3 regions of the Streptomyces sp. NBC_00086 genome follow, and region 3 is predicted to be linked to each of the others. Evidence: riboswitches for the same ligand, from Rfam matches in the RefSeq annotation. Region 3 holds a riboswitch; each other region holds the start of a gene.
The links. Region 3 has a riboswitch for thiamine pyrophosphate ahead of thiO (glycine oxidase ThiO). Riboswitches for the same ligand answer to the same signal wherever they lie in the genome.
Positions count from the first base shown of each region.

Region 1: another riboswitch for thiamine pyrophosphate. It lies ahead of OG276_RS09755 (thiamine ABC transporter substrate binding subunit); the one in region 3 lies ahead of thiO (glycine oxidase ThiO).
Region 2: another riboswitch for thiamine pyrophosphate. It lies ahead of thiC (phosphomethylpyrimidine synthase ThiC); the one in region 3 lies ahead of thiO (glycine oxidase ThiO).

Region 1 covers NZ_JAPELZ010000001.1:2,250,288-2,257,653, reverse strand. The annotation lists gene tsf (translation elongation factor Ts) at 1-370, shown strand, start outside; gene pyrH (UMP kinase) at 533-1,312, shown strand; gene frr (ribosome recycling factor) at 1,365-1,922, shown strand; gene OG276_RS09765 (phosphatidate cytidylyltransferase) at 1,922-3,001, shown strand; gene rlmN (23S rRNA (adenine(2503)-C(2))-methyltransferase RlmN) at 3,095-4,207, shown strand; TPP riboswitch at 4,267-4,375, shown strand; gene OG276_RS09755 (thiamine ABC transporter substrate binding subunit) at 4,460-5,557, shown strand; gene OG276_RS09750 (iron ABC transporter permease) at 5,617-7,233, shown strand; gene OG276_RS09745 (ABC transporter ATP-binding protein) at 7,233-7,366, shown strand, end outside.
Region 2 covers NZ_JAPELZ010000001.1:4,144,514-4,151,879, forward strand. The annotation lists gene OG276_RS18555 (helix-turn-helix domain-containing protein) at 1-734, shown strand, start outside; gene OG276_RS18560 (SsgA family sporulation/cell division regulator) at 832-1,281, shown strand; gene OG276_RS18565 (YibE/F family protein) at 1,495-2,901, opposite strand; TPP riboswitch at 2,974-3,118, shown strand; gene thiC (phosphomethylpyrimidine synthase ThiC) at 3,113-4,900, shown strand; gene OG276_RS18575 (FkbM family methyltransferase) at 4,974-5,837, opposite strand; gene OG276_RS18580 (glycosyltransferase) at 5,887-6,999, opposite strand; gene OG276_RS18585 (hypothetical protein) at 7,260-7,366, shown strand, end outside.
Region 3 covers NZ_JAPELZ010000001.1:6,119,325-6,126,690, reverse strand. The annotation lists gene OG276_RS27780 (hypothetical protein) at 1-865, opposite strand, end outside; gene metF (methylenetetrahydrofolate reductase [NAD(P)H]) at 916-1,830, opposite strand; gene thiE (thiamine phosphate synthase) at 1,944-2,594, opposite strand; gene OG276_RS27765 (Rv2175c family DNA-binding protein) at 2,685-3,050, opposite strand; gene OG276_RS27760 (NAD(P)/FAD-dependent oxidoreductase) at 3,464-4,711, opposite strand; TPP riboswitch at 4,848-4,960, shown strand; gene thiO (glycine oxidase ThiO) at 4,958-6,181, shown strand; gene thiS (sulfur carrier protein ThiS) at 6,178-6,378, shown strand; gene OG276_RS27745 (thiazole synthase) at 6,384-7,178, shown strand.

The sequences.
Region 1 (7,366 bases), 3.9 Mb from region 3:
GCACCGCACGATGCCCGACCTGCCGTTCCAGATCGGCGTCCTGGTCGAGCTCGACAAGGAGAACGCCGAGGTCGCCCGCGGCGTCGCGCAGCACATCGCCGCGTTCGCGCCGAAGTGGCTCTCCGCCGAGGACGTTCCGGCCGAGGTCGTCGAGTCCGAGCGTCGCGTGGCCGAAGAGGTCACCCGCGCCGAGGGCAAGCCGGAGGCCGCGCTGCCGAAGATCGTCGAGGGTCGTGTCAACGGCTTCTTCCGCGACAACACGCTGCTTGGCCAGGCCTACGCCCTGGACGCCAAGAAGTCCGTCCAGAAGGTTCTGGACGAGGCCGGTGTCACCCTGGTGCGCTTCTCGCGCATCAAGGTCGGCATCTGAGTCCGTCCGTACGCGACGGACACCGGACCCCGGTAGGGTCTGAAGCAGTCGCCCGCGTTCGCGCAGGGCGACCGCAGATCTGACGAGGAGGCCATTGCCGTAGAGGGAACCGCGAGGACCCACCGGCAATGGCCTTCTTCGTATGTGCACGAGGAGATCTCCATGAATCAGGGCGTGGACACCCACACCGCTTCCGACGACAAGAGCGACCAGGACAAGAAGGGCCGCCGCTTCATGCTGAAGCTGTCGGGCGAGGCCTTCTCCGGTGGCGGAGGACTCGGCGTCGACCCCGACGTGGTCCACGCCATCGCCCGCGAGATCGCCGCGGTGGTCCGCGACGGCGCGGAGATCGCGATCGTGATCGGCGGAGGCAACTTCTTCCGCGGCGCCGAACTCCAGCAGCGCGGCATGGACCGGGCCCGGTCCGACTACATGGGCATGCTCGGCACGGTCATGAACTGCCTCGCCCTCCAGGACTTCCTGGAGAAGGAAGGCATCGACTCCCGCGTCCAGACGGCCATCACCATGGGCCAGGTCGCCGAGCCGTACATTCCGCTGCGCGCCGTGCGCCACCTGGAGAAGGGCCGCGTGGTCATCTTCGGCGCCGGCATGGGCATGCCCTACTTCTCCACCGACACCACGGCCGCCCAGCGCGCCCTGGAAATCGACGCGGAAGCCCTGCTCATGGGCAAGAACGGCGTCGACGGGGTCTACGACTCCGACCCGAAGAAGAACCCGGACGCCGTGAAGTTCGACGCGCTGGAGTACAGCGAGGTGCTGTCGCGCGACCTCAAGGTCGCCGATGCCACCGCCATCACGCTGTGCCGCGACAACAAGCTGCCGATCCTGGTCTTCGAGCTGCTCGCCGAGGGCAATATCGCGCGAGCCGTCAAGGGTGAGAAGATCGGCACGCTCGTGAGCGACCAGGGCACCCGGGCCTGAGCAGGCCCCCCGTCCGCCTGAACCATCCATTTCTGACATGCAGGAGCACGTGGTGACCGAAGAGATCCTCCTCGAGGCCGAGGAGAAGATGGAAAAGGCCGTCGTCGTCGCCAAGGAAGACTTCGCCGCGATTCGCACCGGTCGTGCGCACCCGGCGATGTTCAACAAGATCGTGGCGGAGTACTACGGCGCCATCACGCCCATCAACCAGCTCGCCTCCTTCTCGGTCCCCGAGCCGCGCATGGCGATCGTGACCCCGTTCGACAAGAGCGCCCTGCGCAACATCGAGACGGCCATCCGCGACTCCGACCTGGGCGTCAACCCCAGCAACGACGGCAGCATCATCCGGGTGACCTTCCCCGAGCTGACGCAGGACCGCCGCAAGGAGTACATCAAGGTCGCGCGCACCAAGGCCGAGGACTCCAAGGTGTCGATCCGCGCCATCCGCCGCAAGGCGAAGGACGCCCTCGACAAGCTCGTCAAGGACAAGGAAGCCGGCGAGGACGAGGTGCGCCGCGCCGAGAAGGAGCTCGACGACACCACCGCGAAGTACGTCGCGCAGGTGGACGAGCTCCTGAAGCACAAGGAAGCCGAGCTCCTCGAAGTCTGATGAACGACACTTCCTGGCAGCCGGAGCCGGTTCCGGCGGGTCCCGCCTACGATGCGCTGGTGGGCCCGCACACTCGGCCCATGCCCATCGTGCCCGATGCCGCCGGCCGTGACTTCGACGACCGGGAAGCACGCGATCGGGGGGCCGCCGCTGACGGCGGCCCCCTCTTCCGCGCCGATACACCGCCGCAGGAGCCCATGCCCAGCCCCCCGCCGACTCCGCCTTCGCCGGCACCGCAGGACGCCTCGCCACCGCCTCAGAAGAAGCGTGCCGGGCGGGACCTGCGTGCCGCCATAGGGGTCGGAGTGGGCCTCGGTGCGGTGATCTTCGCTTCGCTGCTCATCGTCAAGGCGGTCTTCGTCGGCGTCGTCGTCGTGGCGGTCGTCGTCGGCCTGTGGGAGCTCACCTCCCGGCTGCAGGAGAAGAAGGGCATCAAGGCCCCGCTGGTCCCGCTCGCCATCGGCGGCGCGGCCATGGTCATCGCCGGATACGTCCGCGGGGCCGAGGGTGCCTGGGTGGCCATGGCGCTGACGGTGCTGGCGGTCCTCGTCTGGCGGATGACCGAGCCGCCCGAGGACTACCTCAAGGACGTCACGGCGGGCGCCTTCGCGGCGTTCTACGTGCCTTTCCTGGCCACCTTCGTCGCGATGCTGCTCACCGCCGACGACGGGCCGCAGCGGGTGATCACCTTCCTGCTCCTGACGGTGGTCAGCGACACCGGGGCCTACGCGGTCGGCTGGCGCTTCGGCAAGACCAAGCTCGCCCCGCGCATCAGCCCAGGAAAGACCCGCGAGGGGCTCTTCGGAGCGGTGGCCTTCGCGATGGGCGCCGGCGCGCTGTGCATGGAGTTCCTGATCGACGGGGGCGTCTGGTGGCAGGGCCTGGTGCTCGGCCTCGCCGTCGCGGTCAGCGCCACGCTCGGCGACCTCGGGGAATCCATGATCAAGCGGGATCTCGGGATCAAGGACATGGGCACGCTGCTGCCGGGTCACGGCGGCATCATGGACCGGCTGGATTCCCTGCTTCCGACGGCCCCGGTGGTCTGGCTGCTGCTGGCGGCGTTCGTGGGCACGGGCTGACCTGCGAAAAGGCGCCCGTGCAGGTAGGGCGGTTACTCTTGGAAGGCGCGCTGCTTCTGCGGCGCGCCTTTCGTCTTACAAGGAGTACCTGCCATGGCCCGCCCAGTCCCGGGAGAGCTCACTTTCGTCGCCCCTCGTGGAGCGAAGAAGCCGCCCCGGCACCTCGCCGACCTCACCCCCGAGGAGCGCCGGGAGGCGGTCGCCGCGATCGGCGAGAAGCCCTTCCGGGCCAAGCAGCTCTCCCAGCACTACTTCGCCCGGTACGCGCACGACCCGGCCGAGTGGACCGACATCCCGGCCGCCTCCCGCGAGAAGCTCCAGCAGGAGCTGCTGCCGGACCTGATGAACGTCCTGCGCCACATCTCGTGCGACGACGACACCACCCGCAAGACCCTGTGGAAGCTGCACGACGGCACGCTCGTCGAGTCGGTGCTGATGCGCTACCCGGACCGGGTCACCATGTGCATCTCCTCGCAGGCCGGCTGCGGAATGAACTGCCCGTTCTGCGCCACCGGCCAGGCGGGCCTCGACCGCAACCTGTCGACCGCCGAGATCGTGCACCAGATCGTCGACGGCATGCGCGCCCTGCGCGACGGCGAGGTCCCCGGCGGGCCCGCCCGGCTGTCGAACATCGTCTTCATGGGCATGGGTGAGCCGCTCGCCAACTACAACCGCGTCGTCGGCGCCATCCGCCGCCTCACCGACCCGGAGCCCGATGGCCTGGGCCTGTCCCAGCGCGGGATCACCGTCTCCACCGTGGGTCTGGTCCCGGCGATGCTGCGCTTCGCCGACGAGGGCTTCAAGTGCCGCCTCGCCGTCTCCCTGCACGCCCCGGACGACGAGCTGCGCGACACCCTGGTCCCCGTGAACACCCGCTGGAACGTCCGCGAGGTGCTCGGCGCGGCCTGGGAGTACGCGGAGAAGTCCGGCCGCCGGATCTCCATCGAGTACGCCCTGATCCGCGACATCAACGACCAGGCCTGGCGCGGCGACCTGCTCGGCAAGCTGCTCAAGGGCAAGCGCGTGCACGTCAACCTGATCCCGCTGAACCCGACGCCGGGCTCGAAGTGGACCGCTTCGCGGCCCGAGGACGAGAAGGCCTTCGTTGACGCCATCGCCCGCCACGGCGTGCCGGTGACCGTCCGCGACACCCGTGGCCAGGAGATCGACGGCGCGTGCGGCCAGCTCGCCGCCTCGGAGCGCTGATTTCCGCCAGTTGAGGTTCGCATTCGGCCACGGGGTACCCTGTGGCCGAAACCAATTTCATATTCCGACAGGGGAGCGCCACAGCGCTGAGAGTGCGGTAACCGTCACCGCAGACCCTCTGAACCTCGCCCCGGTCATTCGGGGTAGGAAGTTCGGTCACCACTCAAGCTGTTGCGCCCTGCCCGGCGTCCGCTCCACAGAGCGCCGGGCAGGGCCGCGTCTTCTCCTGGACATCCCAGGAGGAATGCACCAATGAGCACCACCAAGAAGATGGCGGGCATCGCGCTCGTGGCCGCGCTCGGCGTCACCACGCTCAGCGCCTGCGGCAGCGATGCCAAGGACAAGTCCGCCGGGGCGAGCGCCGCTCCGAAGTCCAAGACGATCACCCTCGTCTCGCACGACTCCTTCAACGTGACCGACACGGTCCTCAAGGAGTTCGAGCAGCAGAGCGGCTACACCGTCAAGGTCCTGAAGTCGGGCGACGCGGGCGCCGCCCTGAACCAGGAGATCCTCACCAAGGGCTCCCCGCGCGGCGACGTCTTCTTCGGCGTGGACAACACGCTCCTCTCCCGTGCCCTCGACAACGGCATCTTCACGCCGTACGAGGCCAAGGGGCTGGCCGAGGTGAAGCCCGAGTTCGTGGCCGACAAGGAGCACCGGGTCACCCCCGTCGACTCCGGCGACATCTGCGTGAACTACGACAAGGCCTACTTCGCCGACAAGAAGATCGCCCCGCCGCAGACGCTGGACGACCTGATCAAGCCGGAGTACAAGAACCTGCTGGTCACCGAGAACGCCGCGACCTCCTCGCCCGGCCTCGGCTTCCTCCTCGCCTCCGTCGGCAAGTACGGCGACGAGGGCTGGAAGGACTACTGGAGCAAGCTCAAGGCCAACGGCGTCGAGGTCGTCGACGGCTGGGAGCAGGCCTACAACGAGCGCTTCTCCGGCTCGGCGGGCGGAAAGAAGGCCAAGGGCGACCGGCCGCTGGTCGTCTCCTACGCCTCCAGCCCGCCGGTCGAGGTGCTCTTCGGCGAGCCGCAGCCGGCCGAGGCCCCCACGGGCGTCGCGACGGGCACGTGCTTCCGCCAGACCGAGTTCGCGGGTCTGCTCAAGGGCGCGAAGAACGAGGAGGGCGGCAAGGCGCTCCTGGACTTCCTGATCTCCAAGAAGTTCCAGGAGGACATGCCGCTCCAGATGTTCGTGAACCCGGTGACCAAGGACGCGGCGGTGCCGGAGCTGTTCACCAAGCACGGCGTCGTCATCGAGAAGCCCGAGACGGTCGCCCCGGAGGCCATCGCCAAGAACCGCGACCAGTGGGTCAAGGCGTGGACCGCGCTCGTCGTGAAGTAGGACGGTTGAGTTCCGTACCGAAGGAGAGCGGGCGGGCCACGGCCGTCAGGCTCGGTCTGATGGCCGTGCCGCTCGTCTTCTTCGGGCTGTTCTTCGCGTACCCCGTGGCCGCGATCGTCGGGCGCGGGCTCAAGACCGACACCGGCTGGCAGTTCGGCCGGATCGGCGAGGTGCTGGCCCGGCCCGACATCGGCGACGTGCTCTGGTTCACCACCTGGCAGGCGCTCGCGTCCACGGCGCTCACGCTCCTGATCGCACTCCCCGGCGCGTACGTCTTCGCGCGCTTCGAGTTCCCCGGCAAGCAGGTGCTGCGGGCGCTCGTGACGGTGCCGTTCGTGCTGCCGACCGTCGTGGTCGGCACCGCGTTCCTCGCGCTGGTGGGGCGGAACGGTCTGCTGGACGAGGTGTGGGGGATCCGCCTCGACACGACCGTATGGGCGATCCTGCTCGCGCACGTCTTCTTCAACTACGCCGTCGTCATCCGCACGGTCGGCGGCCTGTGGGCGCAGCTCGATCCACGGCAGGAAGAGGCCGCCCGGGTGCTCGGCGCCGGGCGGTTCGCCGCCTGGCGGCGCGTGACGCTGCCCGCGCTGGTGCCGGCGGTGGCCGCCGCCTCGCTGATGGTGTTCCTGTTCACGTTCTCCTCCTTCGGCGTCGTGCAGATCCTGGGCGGGCCCGCGTACTCCACGCTGGAGGTGGAGGTGTACCGGCAGACCGCGCAGCTCCTGGACCTGCCGACGGCCGCCGTGCTGACGATGGTGCAGTTCGCGGCCATCGGCGCGATCCTCGGCGTGCACGCCTGGACCGTGCGCAAGCGGGAGACCGCACTGCGGCTCGTCGACCCGGGACGGACCACGCACCGGCCGCGCGGCTGGGCCCAGCGCACCCTGCTCGGCGGGGTGCTGCTGACGGTGGCGCTGCTGATCGTGGCGCCGCTCGCCGTGCTCGTCGAACGCTCCCTCGACGCCCCCGGCGGGTACGGGTTCGGCTTCTACCGGGCGCTCCAGGAAGTCGGCGCCGGCGGCGGTACCTTCCTGGTGCCGCCGCTGGAGGCGATCTGGAACTCCCTGCAGTACGCGCTCGCCGCCACCGCCATCGCGCTCGTCGTCGGCGGGCTCGCCGCCGCGGCGCTGACCCGGCGCGCGGGCCGTTTCGTACGGGGCTTCGACGCCCTGCTGATGCTCCCGCTGGGGGTGTCGGCCGTGACCGTCGGCTTCGGCTTCCTCATCACCCTCGACGAGCCCCCGCTGGACCTGCGGACCTCGTGGATCCTGGTGCCGTTGGCGCAGGCGCTGGTGGGCGTTCCCTTCGTCGTACGGACCATGCTGCCGGTGCTCCGCGCGGTCGACGGACGGCTGCGGGAGGCCGCCGCCGTGCTCGGCGCCTCACCGCTGCGGGCCTGGCGGGAGGTGGACCTGCCGATGGTGCGGCGGGCCCTGCTGATCGCGGCGGGCTTCGCCTTCGCCGTGTCCCTCGGGGAGTTCGGGGCGACCGTCTTCATCGCGCGGCCCGACCATCCGACGCTGCCGGTCGCCGTGGCGCGACTGCTGGGGCGGGCCGGGGAGATGAACTACGGCCAGGCGATGGCCCTGAGCACGATCCTGATGCTGACGTGCGCGGTGTCCCTGCTCCTGCTGGAGCGGCTGCGGCCCGACAAGACCTCCGGAGAGTTCTGATGACCCTGCTTCAGCTGGAAGGGGTGTCGGTCCGCTTCGGTGAGCGCGCGGTCGTGGACGCCGTGGACCTGGCGGTCGCCGAGCACGAGATCGTGTGCGTGCTGGGGCCGAGCGGGAGCGGCAAGTCCACCCT
Region 2 (7,366 bases), 2.0 Mb from region 3:
TCGGTTCGGTGCAGCGCGCGCTGAGGCTGCTCGAAGCGGTGGGTTCCCATAGCGAGGGAGCCCCGGCGAAACAACTGGCGCGCGAGGCCGGGCTCCCGCTTCCCACCGCGTACCACCTGCTGCGCACCCTGACCCACGAGGGCTATCTGCGACGCGAGAGCGGGGTCTTCGTCCTGGGGGACGCCGCGGGCCGTCTGGCCGGTGGCGGACTTCAGCAGAAACGTCGCAGCATGATCCTCGACTCCCTCGCGCACTTCCGCGACGCGGTCGGGGCCCCCGTCTACTTCGCGGTCTACCGCGAGGGTGAAATCGAGGTCGTGGGTGTCTCGGACACCCCGGCGAACCCGGCCTGCGAAGAGTGGGCCGATTTCCGCGAGACCGGCCACGCGCACGCCATCGGGCAGTGCCTGCTCGGCCAGCTCGACGAGAAGGCGCGCAAGGACTACTACGACCGTCACCCGGTCGAGGCCATCACCCCCTACACCGTGCGGGATCTGCGGGCTCTGGAGCAGCGGATCGGCTCCATGGAGCGGATGCAGCCGGTGGCCGAACGGCAGGAATACGCCCTGGGCACGGTGTGCGCGGCCATCCCCATCACGGCCGGCGACACCGCCGCGACCATGGCGATTTCTCTCCCTCTGCACCAGGAAAGTCGATTGCTGTATGCGGTCGATCGGCTACGGAGTGAAGTAGGCGCGCTGTTGAGCACCCTCTCGTTCTCTATCAGTATCTGAAAACTCACTCCTTGTGATCTGCAAGCGCTTACACCACTCTTGTCAAGAGGGCCTTGGGGGATCATTCCTGGCCACTTCCACTACAGCGGGGTAGGCAATGCGCGAGTCGGTACAGGCAGAGGTCATGATGAGTTTCCTCGTTTCCGAGGAGCTCTCGTTCCGGATCCCGGTGGAACTCCGGTACGACGCTCGTGACCCCTACGCAGTCCGTCTGACCTTCCACCTTCCCGGAGATGCGCCCGTGACCTGGGCGTTCGGCCGGGAGCTCCTTCTGGACGGCATCAACAAGCCGTGCGGTGACGGTGATGTCCACATCGCCCCGACCGATCCGGAGGAACTGTCCGATGTCCACATCCGGCTGCAAGTAGGTGCAGACCGGGCACTCTTCCGTGCGAGCGCGGCGCCACTCGTGGCCTTCCTCGACCGCACCGACCGGATCGTTCCGCTCGGCCAGGAGCGCAACCTCGGTGACTTCGAGGAGAACCTCGACGAGGCGCTCGACAAGATCCTCGCGGAGTCGCAGCAGAACGAGCAGAACGCGGGCTGACCGAAGCCCGGCCGGACATCCGCTGACCAGGGCGCGCCGGCACCCATCACGGCATCACCGCACCACCTGCATCAACCACAGCACCTGCATCACCTGCATCACCGGATTCATGCACCACGGCTCAGCGTGCCGACGCGCTGAGTGCTCCACCCTGCCGTTCCTCACGGCCGGCCGTGCGCGCGAACTGACCAGTCGCGCCCGCCGGTCCGCCTTTCAGCGCTTGCGTCGCCGACCCCGGCCGCCGCGGAGCGGCCCCGAGGCCGCTGTGGCCGCCGGGGATTCCGCGCGGTCGGCGGACACCACCAGCGCGGCCAGCGCCGTCGTCACGGGTACCGAGGCGACCAGTCCGATCGAGCCCACGAGGGTCCGTACGATCTCTTCCGCGACCAGCTCGCTGTTGGCCACCGAACCCATGCTGCTGTTCGCGATCGAGAACAAGAGGAGCAGGGGCAACGCCGCGCCCGCGTACGCCAGTACCAGGGTGTTCACCACCGACGCGATGTGGTCGCGCCCGATGCGGATGCCCGCACGATAGAGCCCGCGGGGGCCCATCGACGGGTCTGCCTGGTGGAGTTCCCAGACCGCCGAGGTCTGAGTGACGGTCACGTCGTCGAGTACGCCGAGCGATCCGATGATGACACCCGCAAGCAGCAAACCGCTCATGTCGATGTTCGGGTAGAGCCCGTGGATCAGCCCGGTGTTGTCGTCGGTGTTGCCGCTGAGGAATGCCCAGTCGATGAACAGCGAGCCCAGCAGGCCGATCAGCAGCAGCGAGATGATGGTGCCGAGGACCGCGACCGAGGTGCGGGCCGTCAGCCCGTGGCACATGTAGAGCGCGATCAGCATGATCGCGCTGGCTCCGACCACGGCCACGACCAGCGGGTTCGACCCCTGCAGGATCGCCGGGAGGATGAAGAGGGTCAGCACCGCGAAGCTGACGGCGAGGGCGATGAGCGCGAACAGCCCGCGCATCCGCCCGACGAGGACGACCGCGAGGGCGAAGATGCCCGCGAGGAGGGCCATCGGCAGCTTGCGGTTCACGTCGATCACGGAGTACTGGAGGTCCCGGGGCGCGTCCGGAGCGTAGGCGACCACCACGTCCTGGCCGTCCGTCAACTGTCGTGGAGCGCCCGGCTGGACGATCTCGATGAACTCGCGGCCCTTGTCGGGGCCGCTGCCCACCCTGATGGTGGCCTTCTTGCACTCGCCGGTCTGCGAGGCGAGGGCCTCGCGTCCCTCGGGGGTGGAGGTGTCGCCGGTGGCCGGCACCTGCGCGGCGTTCACGGATTTGCAGTCGACGTGTTGGAGCGCGACGACCGTGGCCTCCTGGGTCTGCCGGTCGAAGCCGACCCCGGTGCGTTCGTGGCCCGGCGCGCCACCGGGCCAGAGCACCGCCATGCCGATCACGACGGCGGTGGCGAAGGGGATCAGAACGGCCGCGATCACCTTGCGCAGGTGCTTCGAGACGGGGGCCGCCGGGCCATGGCTGTGCGAATGGCCATGGGAGTGCCCGGCGGAGCGGTCGGGCGAGTCACCGGGGTGCGCATGCGCGTGGCCGGGGTGGTCGGCGTGACCAGCGGGATCCGTGGGCTCGGTGGGGGGCTGCGGCGAGGACGTCACTGACTGATCATCGCAACAGATGAGGGGGCCCACTGTTCAGCACGCCACACATGACGCTAGCGTGGGGGCTACTTTGCACAACGCGGGAGCTCGGAGCACCGGGCTGAGAGGGCGCTGATCACCGTTCGCATTCGAATATGCGTACGGGAGGAGGCTGCGTCGACCGCCGAACCTGTTACCGGGTAATGCCGGCGTAGGGAGATTAGGTCTCATGACCATTCAGGACGCACGCACGCCTGCCGTCAGCCAGGACGCCGACGGCCAGACCGAGCGCCAGCCCGGCTGGCACAAGGGATACGTGGCGGGCTCCCGCCCCGACATCCGGGTGCCGGTTCGCCAGGTCCACCTCACCAACGGCAAGGACGTCACGCTCTACGACACGTCCGGGCCGTACACCGACCCGCAGGTCGAGACCGACGTGCGCCGCGGACTGCCGCCGCTGCGCGAGAACTGGATCATCAGCCGCGGCGACACCGAGGAGTACGCGGGCCGCCCCGTGCGCCCCGAGGACGACGGCATCAAGCACACCTCGCCGCGCGGTGGCCTCAAGAACCTCGACGCGGTCTTCCCGGGCCGTCCGCGCCAGCCCCGCCGTGGTCGCGGCGGCGCCGCGGTCACGCAGCTCGCGTACGCCCGCCGGGGCGAGATCACCCCGGAGATGGAGTACGTCGCGATCCGCGAGAACGTCTCCCCCGAGGTCGTCCGCGAGGAGATCGCCGCAGGTCGCGCGGTCATGCCGGTCAATGTGAACCACCCCGAGATCGAGCCGATGATCATCGGCAAGCGGTTCCTGGTGAAGGTCAACGCCAACATCGGCAACTCCGCCGTCACCTCCTCGATCGAGGAGGAGGTGGACAAGATGACCTGGGCGACCAAGTGGGGCGCCGACACGGTCATGGACCTCTCGACCGGCCGCAACATCCACACCACCCGCGAGTGGGTGCTGCGCAACTCTCCCGTGCCGATCGGCACCGTGCCGCTGTACCAGGCGCTGGAGAAGGTCGACGGCCGCGCCGAGGACCTGACCTGGGAGATCTACAAGGACACGGTCATCGAGCAGGCCGAGCAGGGCGTCGACTACATGACGGTCCACGCCGGCGTGCTGCTGTCGTACGTGCCGCTGACCGCGCGCCGCAAGACCGGCATCGTCTCGCGCGGCGGTTCGATCATGGCCGCCTGGTGCCTGGCGCACCACAAGGAGAACTTCCTCTACACGAACTTCGAGGAGCTCTGCGAGATCCTCGCGGCGTACGACGTCACGTACTCCCTCGGTGACGGTCTGCGCCCCGGTTCCATCGCGGACGCCAACGACGCGGCGCAGTTCGCGGAGCTGAAGACGCTGGGCGAGCTGAACACGATCGCCAAGCGGTACAACGTGCAGACGATGATCGAGGGCCCCGGGCACGTCCCGATGCACAAGATCAAGGAGAACATCGACCTTCAGCAGGAGATCTGCGAGGAGGCGCCGTTCTACACGCTCGGCCCGCTGACCACCGACGTCGCGCCCGCGTACGACCACATCACCTCGGGCATCGGCGCCGCGATGATCGCCTGGTGGGGCACCGCGATGCTCTGCTACGTCACGCCCAAGGAGCACCTGGGCCTGCCGAACCGCGACGACGTGAAGACCGGTGTCATCACGTACAAGATCGCGGCCCACGCGGCGGACCTGGCCAAGGGGCACCCGGGCGCCCAGGAATGGGACGACGCCCTGTCGGACGCGCGGTTCGAGTTCCGCTGGGAGGACCAGTTCAACCTGGCCCTCGACCCGGACACGGCCCGTGAGTTCCACGACGAGACCCTCCCGGCCGAGCCGGCCAAGACCGCGCACTTCTGCTCCATGTGCGGTCCGAAGTTCTGCTCGATGAAGATCTCCCAGGACATCCGCCGCCAGCACGGCGGCGACCTGGGCGCCGAGGAGATCGAGGCGGGCATGGCCGAGAAGTCCGCCGAGTTCGCGGCCGCGGGCAACCGCGTGTACCTGCCGCTGGCCGACTGACCCAGGCCCCGGTACATACGGACGGCCCGCGACACCGAGGGGGGAGTCGCGGGCCGCCGTTGCGTACGTCGTGTCAGCCCAGGGCGGCGAGGTAGCGGTTCGGTGCGTCGGGATCGGCGAGACCCCGCATGCTCAGCTGGGCGAGGCAGTGGTAGGCGAGGTCGGTCGAGTCGTAGACGTGGTGGGCGACCAGGGCCAGCTGCCTGAGCTGCTCGTCGGTCATGGACTCGGGGTGTCCGAAGTCGCGCACGTACACGACATCGGCTTCGAGGAGCTGGTGCCGGGCCACGCGGAAGTCACCGCCGAAGACCACGGGGGCGATCGGCCAGCGCTTGATCGCCGCGAAGGCGTGCGGGATGAATCCCTGGCCGCGCAGCTCCTGGTCCACGTCGCCGAACACGGGCTGGTCCTCGTACAGCGGGACGAAGGAGACCTCCGTGTGCACGGCCACGGCCTCGGCCAGTTTTCTCCGCGCGCCTTGGAAGACCATCAGCTCGGCCCCCTGGATGTCGATCTTCAGCAGGTCGAAGGTGCCGACCGCTTCGACGTCGTCCAGTCGCCGGGTGGAGACGGGGATCTCCTCGCGGATCCGGCCCCACTCGCTGAAGCCGTTGAAGAGCCCCAGCCTGTTCGTGTCGGGGCGGAAGAGGCTGGTCATCCCGGAGCTGGTGGCTACGAAGAGCGTGTGGGTGCCGCCGTCGCCGAGGGCGTCGGGCAGGTAGGTCTCGTACGGACCCTTGCGGCGTCGCAGGGTGTCCAGGGCATCGGGCTGGGGCTCGAATCCGGTCACCCTGCACAGGCCCGCCTCCAGCATGCTCCGGTACGGCGGGTCTCCGTCGATCGGGTTGGCGCCCACGTCGACCACGTGGGTCGGACGGGTCGGCCGCACCAGGTCGAGCAGCGGTGAAGCGGCGTGGGCCGCGGCAGTGACGGTCATGGGAGCTCTCCGGGTGTCCAGCTGACGGGGGCGTGAAAAGGGCGGACGGTCAGGCGAATGCCCGGGATCCCACGCCCAGCTTGCGGCGCGCGAACTCGAGGTTCGCGAGGATCCGGTCCTGCTGGTCGCCGGGCAGTTTGCCTTCCTGGAGCAGGCGTTCGCAGCAGTCCGACGACTCCTGGTACTCCCCGGTCCAGTAGGCGGCCACCGCGAGCTCGTCGAGTGCGCGCCAGTCGTGCCAGGCGAACTCGACGAAGAGGATGTCGTCCGGGTGCGGCACCCGTACCGCCTGCCGGGCGAACAGGTAGGCGAGGGGCCAGCGGCTTTCGAGGCGGCAGAGGCGGGCGAGGTCACCGAGGGCCTCCGCGCGTGAGGGACGGCTCTCGTGTGCGCGGAGGTAGCGGTCCATCACCTCGGCCGACGGCCTCTCGAGAGTGACCGCGAGCCTCGCGGCGTAGAGCTGCGCGCAGTAGGTCTCTTCGGCCCAGCCGCCCATGGCCACCCGGTGGTCGTAGGCGGCGAGGGACTTCTCGGGTTCTCCCGCGTCGCGCCAGCTCTGGGCCAGGTAGAACGCGTAGCGGGTGTTGTCGGGCTCTTTGGCGAGGCCTTCGGTGAGGACTTCCGCATCGCGCAGGTACTTCGCCCGCTGGCCTTCTTCCCGGAGGCGGGCCCCGCCGCCGATGGAGAGGATGTTGAAGCCCTCGATCACGTCGCGGCTGTACTCGGTTCCGGATTCGATGTACTCGTGGAGCACGCCCACGTACCGCCAGGGCAGCCGGGTGGAGACCAGCGCCGGCCGCCAGTGGACGATCGGACCGTCGTGCAGCGCGACCTGGTACGCGTCGAGCGTCAGGTCCGGCATCCGGAACCCGGGCTCGATCTGCATTTCGTCGTCGCCGTCGATGAACAGCAGGTAGTCGGCGCCGGCGCGGGCCAGTTCGATCGCCTCGGTGCGGCTGCCGTCGAACCCCTTCCACGGCCGGTCGTGGAGCGTGCCGGGCAGGTCGGCGAGACAGTCCCGGATGACGTCCTGGGTGCCGTCGGTGGAGCCCGTGTCCACGATCACCCAGGTGTCGATCAGGGGGCGGACCGACTCCAGGCACTTCCGGATGGTCGGGGCCTCGTTCTTGACGATCATGTTCAGGCAGATGGTCGGCCTCACCGCAGCACCCTCTCGTCGGACGGATCGCGGGCGACGTTAGGGAGTACGGCTGCCGATGGGTGGGCGGCACGCCGGTGGCGCTACCCCCCGGTGGCCGTCGGCGCAGCCGTTAGAGGGGGCCTGATCGGCCGATCTGCTGATAAATATCCCCGGCACCTCAAGATCCCGGCACATCCGTCCGTAAGCCCCAAGGACGTTCGAACTCGCAGCCGGAGCGCTACCCGTTCCGGCTCGCATTCCGTTCCGAAGGAGCGCTGCACATGAGTCGTGAGCACCAGACCAAGGTCAAACTCGGTCCTGTCCCCCGCAACCGCGCCTGGATCGCGGGAGGTGCCCTGGCCTCGCTGTCCCTCGTACTCATGGGCAT
Region 3 (7,366 bases):
GGTACGGCTGCTGCTGCGGCTCCTCCGCCGGGTAGGGCTGGTTCGCGTCGCGCTGCTGCGGGACCCAGACGCCGCCGGGCGGGGTGTCCATGGAGTACTGCTCCTGCTGCCCGGTCGCGTACGGGTCCGGGGCGTAGGGGTCCGGGGCGTAGCCGCCGTACGGGGCCGGGTAGCCGTAGGGCTGCTGGGGGGCGACGGCTCCGCCGGTGCCGATGTACGGGTCCGAGTAGGCGGCGTAGACCTGCTGCTCGCCGGGGGCCGGATAGCCGGTGGTGTAGTCGTAGCCGCCCTGGGTCTGCGGGTCGTAGTACGCCGCGTACTGGTGGGCGTCCTGCTCGGGCGCGCTGAACGGGGCGGCGAAGGCGGCGCTCTCGCCGGGGGCTCCGTACGGAGCGGCCGCGCCGGCGGCCGGCTGCGCGGGGTAGTACCCCTGGACCTGTTCGCGGACGGGCCCCGCGGTGAACACGCCGGACTCCTCGTCGGAGTCCTCGTCCCCGGCTGAGTCGGGCCCGTACTCCAGGGCCGTCACCTCCAGGGCCGGCTCCGGGCGCGGTGCGCCGCCGGACCGGCGGCGCCGGCTCTGCGCCAGCTCGGGCTCGGGGGCGGCCTTGCCCCTGCGCAGCGCCCAGCCGGACACGAAGCCCTTGCGGAAGGAGAGGGTCACCAGCGTCTGGCCCACCGCGAACGCGACGGCGCCGGCCCCGATGACGAGCACGGACGGCAGCACGACACCGGCGACCACGCCGACGAACCCGGCGAAGGCGAGCAGGCGCCAGCGCAGCCGGGCCTTGTACTGCATCAGGACCTCGGCAAGCAGCCACAGCGCGACGAAACCGAACGCGATGTAGAGGACCGTCATTCCCATGCGGGGCCCCTCTCGGTGCGGCCGCCCGCGCGGGGAACGGGGCCGGCCGGTCAGGCCCGCTGGTGCAGGCCCAAGTTCTCGTAGATCTCCAGCGTCGCCGTGGAATTGTTCAGCGTGATGAAGTGCAGCCCCGGGACACCCTCGGACAGCAGCCGCGCGCAGAACTCCGTGGCGAACTCGATGCCAATGGAGCGTACAGCGGCCGCGTCGTCCTTGACCGCGAGCATGCGCTCTTTCACGGCCGCGGGGAAGATTGCGTTGCTGAGTTGCGGGAGCCGGTCGAGCTGCTTGATGTTCACAACAGGCATGACCTCGGGGATGATCGGGGTGTCGCAGCCCGCCTTCTCGACGCTGTCGCGCATCCGGAGATAGTGATCCGGATCGAAGAACATTTGAGTGATCGCATAGTCGGCGCCCGCGCGGCACTTGTCCACGAAGTGCCGGATGTCCGTGTCCCAGTCCGTGGAGCGCGGGTGCATCTCGGGGAAGGCCGCGACGCCGACGCAGAAGTCGCCGGACTCCTTGACCAGCCGGACCAGGTCGGCCGCGTAGTGCACGCCCTCGGGGTGCGGCACCCACTCGCCCATGGGGTTGCCCGGCGGGTCTCCGCGCACGACGAGCATGTTGCGGATGCCCGCGTCGGCGAACTGCCCGATGACGTTGCGCAGCTCGGCGATCGAGTGGTCGACGGCGGTGAGGTGCGCGACCGGGGTCAGGGTGGTGTCCGCGGCGATCTGCTCGGTGGCCCGGACGGTGCCGCCACGGGTGGAGCCGCCGGCCCCGTAGGTGACGGAGACGAAGCTCGGGGCTACCGCCTCGACCCGGCGCAGCGCGTTCCAGAGGTTGCGCTCGCCCTTCTCCGTCTTGGGAGCCCAGAACTCGAAGGAGTACGAGCGCCCGGACGCGATGAGGTCGCGGACCGTGTGTGCACGGTCCGACCAGGTGGAAGAGGTACCAAGGGCCATACCGGGAGGTTAGACGCGGTCCGGTGTCCATCGAAGCGTTGTCCACGGATTGGACGCGGAAATGAGACGCCGGGTCTGGGGCGGTGCGGTCGGCCGGGGCCGTTCCGGACCGGCTAGCCGAGCCGGGCGCGGACCCGCTTGGCGAGGTCAGCGGCGGCGGCGCCGGGGTCGGAGGCCTCAGTGAGGGCCCGTACGACCACGACGCGGGAGGCGCCGGCGTCCAGCACTTCGTCCAGGTTCCCCGCGTCGATCCCGCCGATGGCGAACCACGGCCGGTCCTGGGCGAGGGAGGCCGCGTGCCGGACGAGGCCGAGTCCGGGGGCGAACCGGCCGGGCTTGGTGGGGGTCGGCCAGCAGGGGCCGGTGCAGAAGTAGTCCACGCCGGGCTCGGCGACGGCCGCGTCGACCTCATCCTCCGAGTGGCAGGAGCGTCCGACGAGGACCTCCCGGCCCAGGATGGCGCGGGCGGCGGGCACCGGGATGTCGCCCTGCCCGAGGTGGAGCACGTCCGAGCCGATGGCGTGCGCGACGTCGGCCCGGTCGTTCACGGCGAGCAGCTTGCCGTGCCGGCGGGCCGCTTCGGCGAAGACCTGGAGGTGCTCCAGTTCCTCTCCCGCCTCCATGCCCTTGTCGCGGAGCTGGACGATGTCCACCCCTCCGGCGAGGACGGCGTCCAGGAACGCGGGGAGGTCGCCCTGCCGCTTGCGGGCATCCGTGCACAGGTAGAGCCGGGCATCGGACAGCTGGGCGGCGATGGCGGACATGGGTACCCCCGGGTGGTGTGTCGTACGTACGTACGCGGTGTGCGGGCCCCCGGCCGGGGGCCCGCACACCGCGTACGAAGCGGAGTCAGGTCAGATGGCGAGCGCCTGAGCGCGGCGCTTCACCTCCGTGCCGCGATTCTCCCTCAGCGCCTGCACGGGGGTGCCGGGCAGGGTCTCGTCGGCGGTGAAGAGCCACTCCAGGATCTCCGCGTCGGTGAAGCGGTCGTCGCGGAGCACGGTCAGCAGGCCGACCAGCCCCTTGACGATCTTGTCTCCGTCGATGAAGGCCGCGGGGACCTGGAGGGAGCGGTTCTCGCCGCGGCGCACCGCGAGCAGCTGCCCTTCCTTGACCAGCTGGCGAACCTTGGTCACTTCGATGTCGAGCATCTCCGCGATGTCGGGGAGGTACAGCCAGGCGGGAACAAGGGCATCGATCTTTGCGTCAATCTCGGTCACGAGCACAAGCCTGCCATCTCGGACTGACTGCCGGTACCCGAGCGACCCCGTCCGGGGCGGGGGCCCCTTGGCCGGGGCCGGAAACAGGGCCGGAAACAGGACCCCGAACCGGGACCCGCCCTCAACCCGAGCCGACCCCGAGCCGACCCCGGGCCGGGGCCGAGGCCGGTCCCGGGACGGGCCCGGGCGCAGCCCGGCGGCGCGGACCCGGGGGCGGAGTCCGAGGGTCCGGGGCGAAGCCCCGGCACGGGTCCGGGCAGAGCCCGGGGAACGGGCGAAGGGCGGGGAGGGGACTTCGCCCGCAGGGCCGGGATCGGGGCCCGGCCCCGACCGGCCCCGACCGGGGCGGGGCGCGCCGGGGCTGGTGGCACCGGCGGGGGCCGGGCCCGACTCGGCCGGGACCGGGCCGGCGGTCAGGCCAGGAGCGCCGACTTCAGTGCGGTCGCCGGGTCCGCGACCTTCGCCGGGTCGACCAAGGCGCCCGACTCGATGAGGCGGCGCCCCTGGGCCAGGTCGCGCGGGCGGCCCACCGCGAGGAGCGCGACCAGCCGGCCTTCCCGCAGCCAGCACACCGACCAGGTGTCGGCCTCCGGGTCGCCGCGCCACAGCGGTGCGTCCGCGTCGGCGTGGTGGCCGGCGTACTGCACGAAGCGACCGAACTGCTCCGACCAGAAGTACGGGACCGGGTCGTAGACCTGCTCCCCCGAACCTCCGGCCAGGATGTCCGCCGCCACCACCCGCGGGCCCTGGAGGGCGTTGTCCCAGTGGTGCACCAGCAGCCGGGATCCGTAGCGGGCCGACGGGAAGGAGGCGCAGTCCCCCACGGCGTACACCCCGGGCACCGAGGTGCGCAGCCACTCGTCGGCGGTGACCGCTCCGTCCGGGCCGAGCTCCACGCCGGATCCGGCCAGCCATCCGGTGGCCGGCCGGGCGCCGATGCCCACCACCACCGCCTCGGCCGGCAGCTCCCGCCCGTCGGCCAGCAGGACCCGGCCCGGCTCCACGGAAGCCACCCGCGCGTCCGTCAGCAGCTCGGCGCCCGCCCGGGCGTACCAGCGGCCCATCGGCTCGGCGACCTCCGCCGGCAGCGCGCCCGCCAGCACCCGGCCGGCCGCCTCGACCACCGTCACCGCGCAGCCCGCCTCGCGGGCGGCGGTGGCGAACTCCGCGCCGATCCAGCCGGCCCCGACCACCACCACCGCCGAGCCGGCCGCCAGGACGGGCCGCAGCCGGGCCGCGTCGTCCAGGGTGCGCAGCAGGTGCACCCCGGGGACGCCCTCCGCGCCGGGCAGGGTCAGCGGGAGGGCGCCGGTGGCCAGCACGAGGTACTCGTACGGGACCGGTCCCGCCTCGGTGTCCACCTCCCGGTCGGCGGCCCGCAGTCCGGTGACCTCGACCCCCAGCCGGAGTTCGATGCCGAGCTCCTCGAAGTCCACGTCGAAGGCCGAGTCCTCGGCCTTGCCGAGGAGCACCGCCTTGGACAGCGGGGGCCGGTCGTAGGGCTGGTGGGGTTCGGCTCCCAGCAGGGTGACGGGGCCGGTCCAGCCCTGTTCCCGGAGGGCGACCGCGGTCTGGACCCCGGCCATCCCCGCGCCGACGATCACCACGCCGCGCCGAGTGTCTTGCTCCTGCTGCGTCTGCTGTTGCGTCTGCTCGCTCACGCGTCCCAGCCTAATCAACTGACGGTCCGTCAGGAATAGCGGGCGGGAACCTGCTGGGGACCGGGCGGCGGCCGGGCGGCGGCCGGCACCGGGGAGGCAGCCTTACCGGCCGTCGGCCTCGGCGTTACTCTGGCACCGAACCTATCGCGGGAGTCCGGGCGCACCGGGCTGAGAGGGAGGCTGGCCGGCCTCCGACCGTACGAACCTGATCCGGGTCATGCCGGCGAAGGGAGGGGCTGGACGCCCATGCATTCATATCGGAAGGGCCGGAGTCCCGGCCACGACGTCCTCGTCATCGGGGGCGGCATCATCGGCCTGGTCACCGCCTGGCGGGCGGCCCGGCGCGGGCTGCGCACCGCGCTGGCCGATCCGGCCCCCGGCGGCGGGGCCGCCCAGGTCGCGGCCGGCATGCTGGCCGCCGTCACCGAGCTGCACTACGGCGAGGAGACCCTGCTCGGGCTCAACCTCGCCTCCGCCGCCCGCTACCCCGAATTCGCCGCCGAGCTCGCCGAAGCCAGCGGCGGCATGGACATCGGCTACCGCGCCTGCGGCACCCTCGCCGTCGCCCTCGACGCCGACGACCGGCTGCACCTGCGCGAACTGCACGCCCTCCAGCGCCGCTGCGGCCTGGAGTCCGAGTGGCTGACCGGCCGCGAGTGCCGCCGCCTGGAACCGATGCTGGCCCCCGGCGTACGCGGCGGCCTGCGCGTGGACGGCGACCACCAGGTCGATCCCCGCCGCCTCGCCGCCGCCCTGCTGGCCGCCTGCGAACGGGCCGGGGTCGCCCTGCACCGCGCGGGGGCGGCGCGGCTGCTGACCACCGCCGACCGGGCCTGCGGCGCGGTCCTCGACGACGCCGACGGTACGGAGCTGCGCGCCGACCAGGTGGTGCTGGCGGCGGGCTCGCTCAGCGGCCGGCTGGACGGCGTACCGCCCGAGGCCGTGGCCCCCGTACGGCCCGTGAAGGGGCAGGTGCTGCGGCTCGCGGTGCCCCCGTCGTACGCGCCGTTCCTGTCGCGGACCGTACGGGCCGTCGTGCGCGGCAGCCACGTCTACCTGGTGCCGCGCGAGAACGGCGAGCTCGTCCTCGGCGCCACCAGCGAGGAACTCGGCTGGGACACCACCGTCACCGCGGGCGGGGTCTACGAACTCCTGCGCGACGCCCACGAGCTGGTGCCCGGGATCACCGAACTCCCCCTGGTGGAGACCCGGGCCGGGCTGCGGCCCGGATCACCGGACAACGCCCCCCTCCTCGGTCCTACCGAACTCCCGGGGCTGCACCTGGCCACCGGGCACTACCGCAACGGGGTCCTGCTGACCCCGCTGACCGGGGACGTGATGGCGGACCTGCTGACCACCGGCGAACTGCCGGAGATCGCCCGCCCCTTCACCCCGCGCCGCTTCGCCCTCACGTCCACGCCCTTGTCCACGTCCACGCCCACCCTCACGCGACAGGAGTCGTTCGCATGACCATCTCCGTCAACGGCGAGCCGCACGAGATCGCGGACGGGACCATGCTCGCCACGGTGGTCGCCACCCTCACCGAGGCCACCAAGGGGGTCGCGGCCGCCCTCAACGAGACCGTGGTGCCGCGCGGCCAGTGGCCCTACACCTGCGTGAGCGACGGCGACCGCGTCGAGGTCCTCACCGCGGTCCAGGGAGGCTGAGCAGCATGGCGGACGACCTCTTCACCCTGGGCGGCCGGACCTTCTCCTCGCGCCTGATCATGGGCACCGGCGGGGCGCCGAGCCTGGACATCCTGGAACGGGCGCTGGTCGCGTCCGGCACGGAACTCACCACCGTCGCGATGCGGCGCCTCGACCCGACGGTCCAGGGATCGGTCCTCTCCGTCCTGAACCGCCTGGGCATCGCGGTCCTCCCCAACACCGCGGGCTGCTTCACGGCGGGCGAGGCCGTGCTCACGGCCCGGCTGGCCCGGGAGGCCCTCGGCACGGGCTGGATCAAGCTGGAGGTCGTCGCGGACGAGCGGACCCTCCTGCCGGACGGGGTCGAGCTGCTCGACGCGGCGGAGATCCTGGTCGACGAGGGCTTCACGGTCCTCCCCTATACGAACGACGACCCGGTGCTGGCCCGGAAGCTGGAGGACGTGGGCTGCGCGGCGATCATGCCGCTCGGCTCCCCCATCGGCTCCGGCATGGGCATCCGCAACCCGCACAACTTCGAGCTGATCACCGAGCGGGCCGGGGTCCCGGTCATCCTGGACGCGGGGGCCGGAACGGCCTCGGACGTGGCCCTGGCCATGGAACTGGGCTGCGCGGCGGTCATGCTCGCCTCGGCGGTGACCCGGGCGCAGCTTCCCGTCCTGATGGCCGCGGCCATGCGGGACGCGGTGTCGGCGGGCCGCCTGGCCCACCGCGCGGGCCGCATCCCCCAACGCCGCTTCGCGGAAGCCTCCTCCCCGGTGGAGGGCCGCGCCGCCCTCGACCCGGAACGCCCGGCGTTCTGAGCCGCGACCGCTGCGCGGGGCAATGTCCCCTACCCGCCCTTCCACCGTTCCCCGGGGGCTCCGCCCCGGACCCCCGAGCCTCAAACGCCGGCGAAAATCCGGCCCCTCCGGCGTTTGAGGAGCGGGGGTCCGGGGGCAGCGCCCCCGGCAACGGCGCCGCACGTCACAGGTGAGCTGCAACCGCCCGG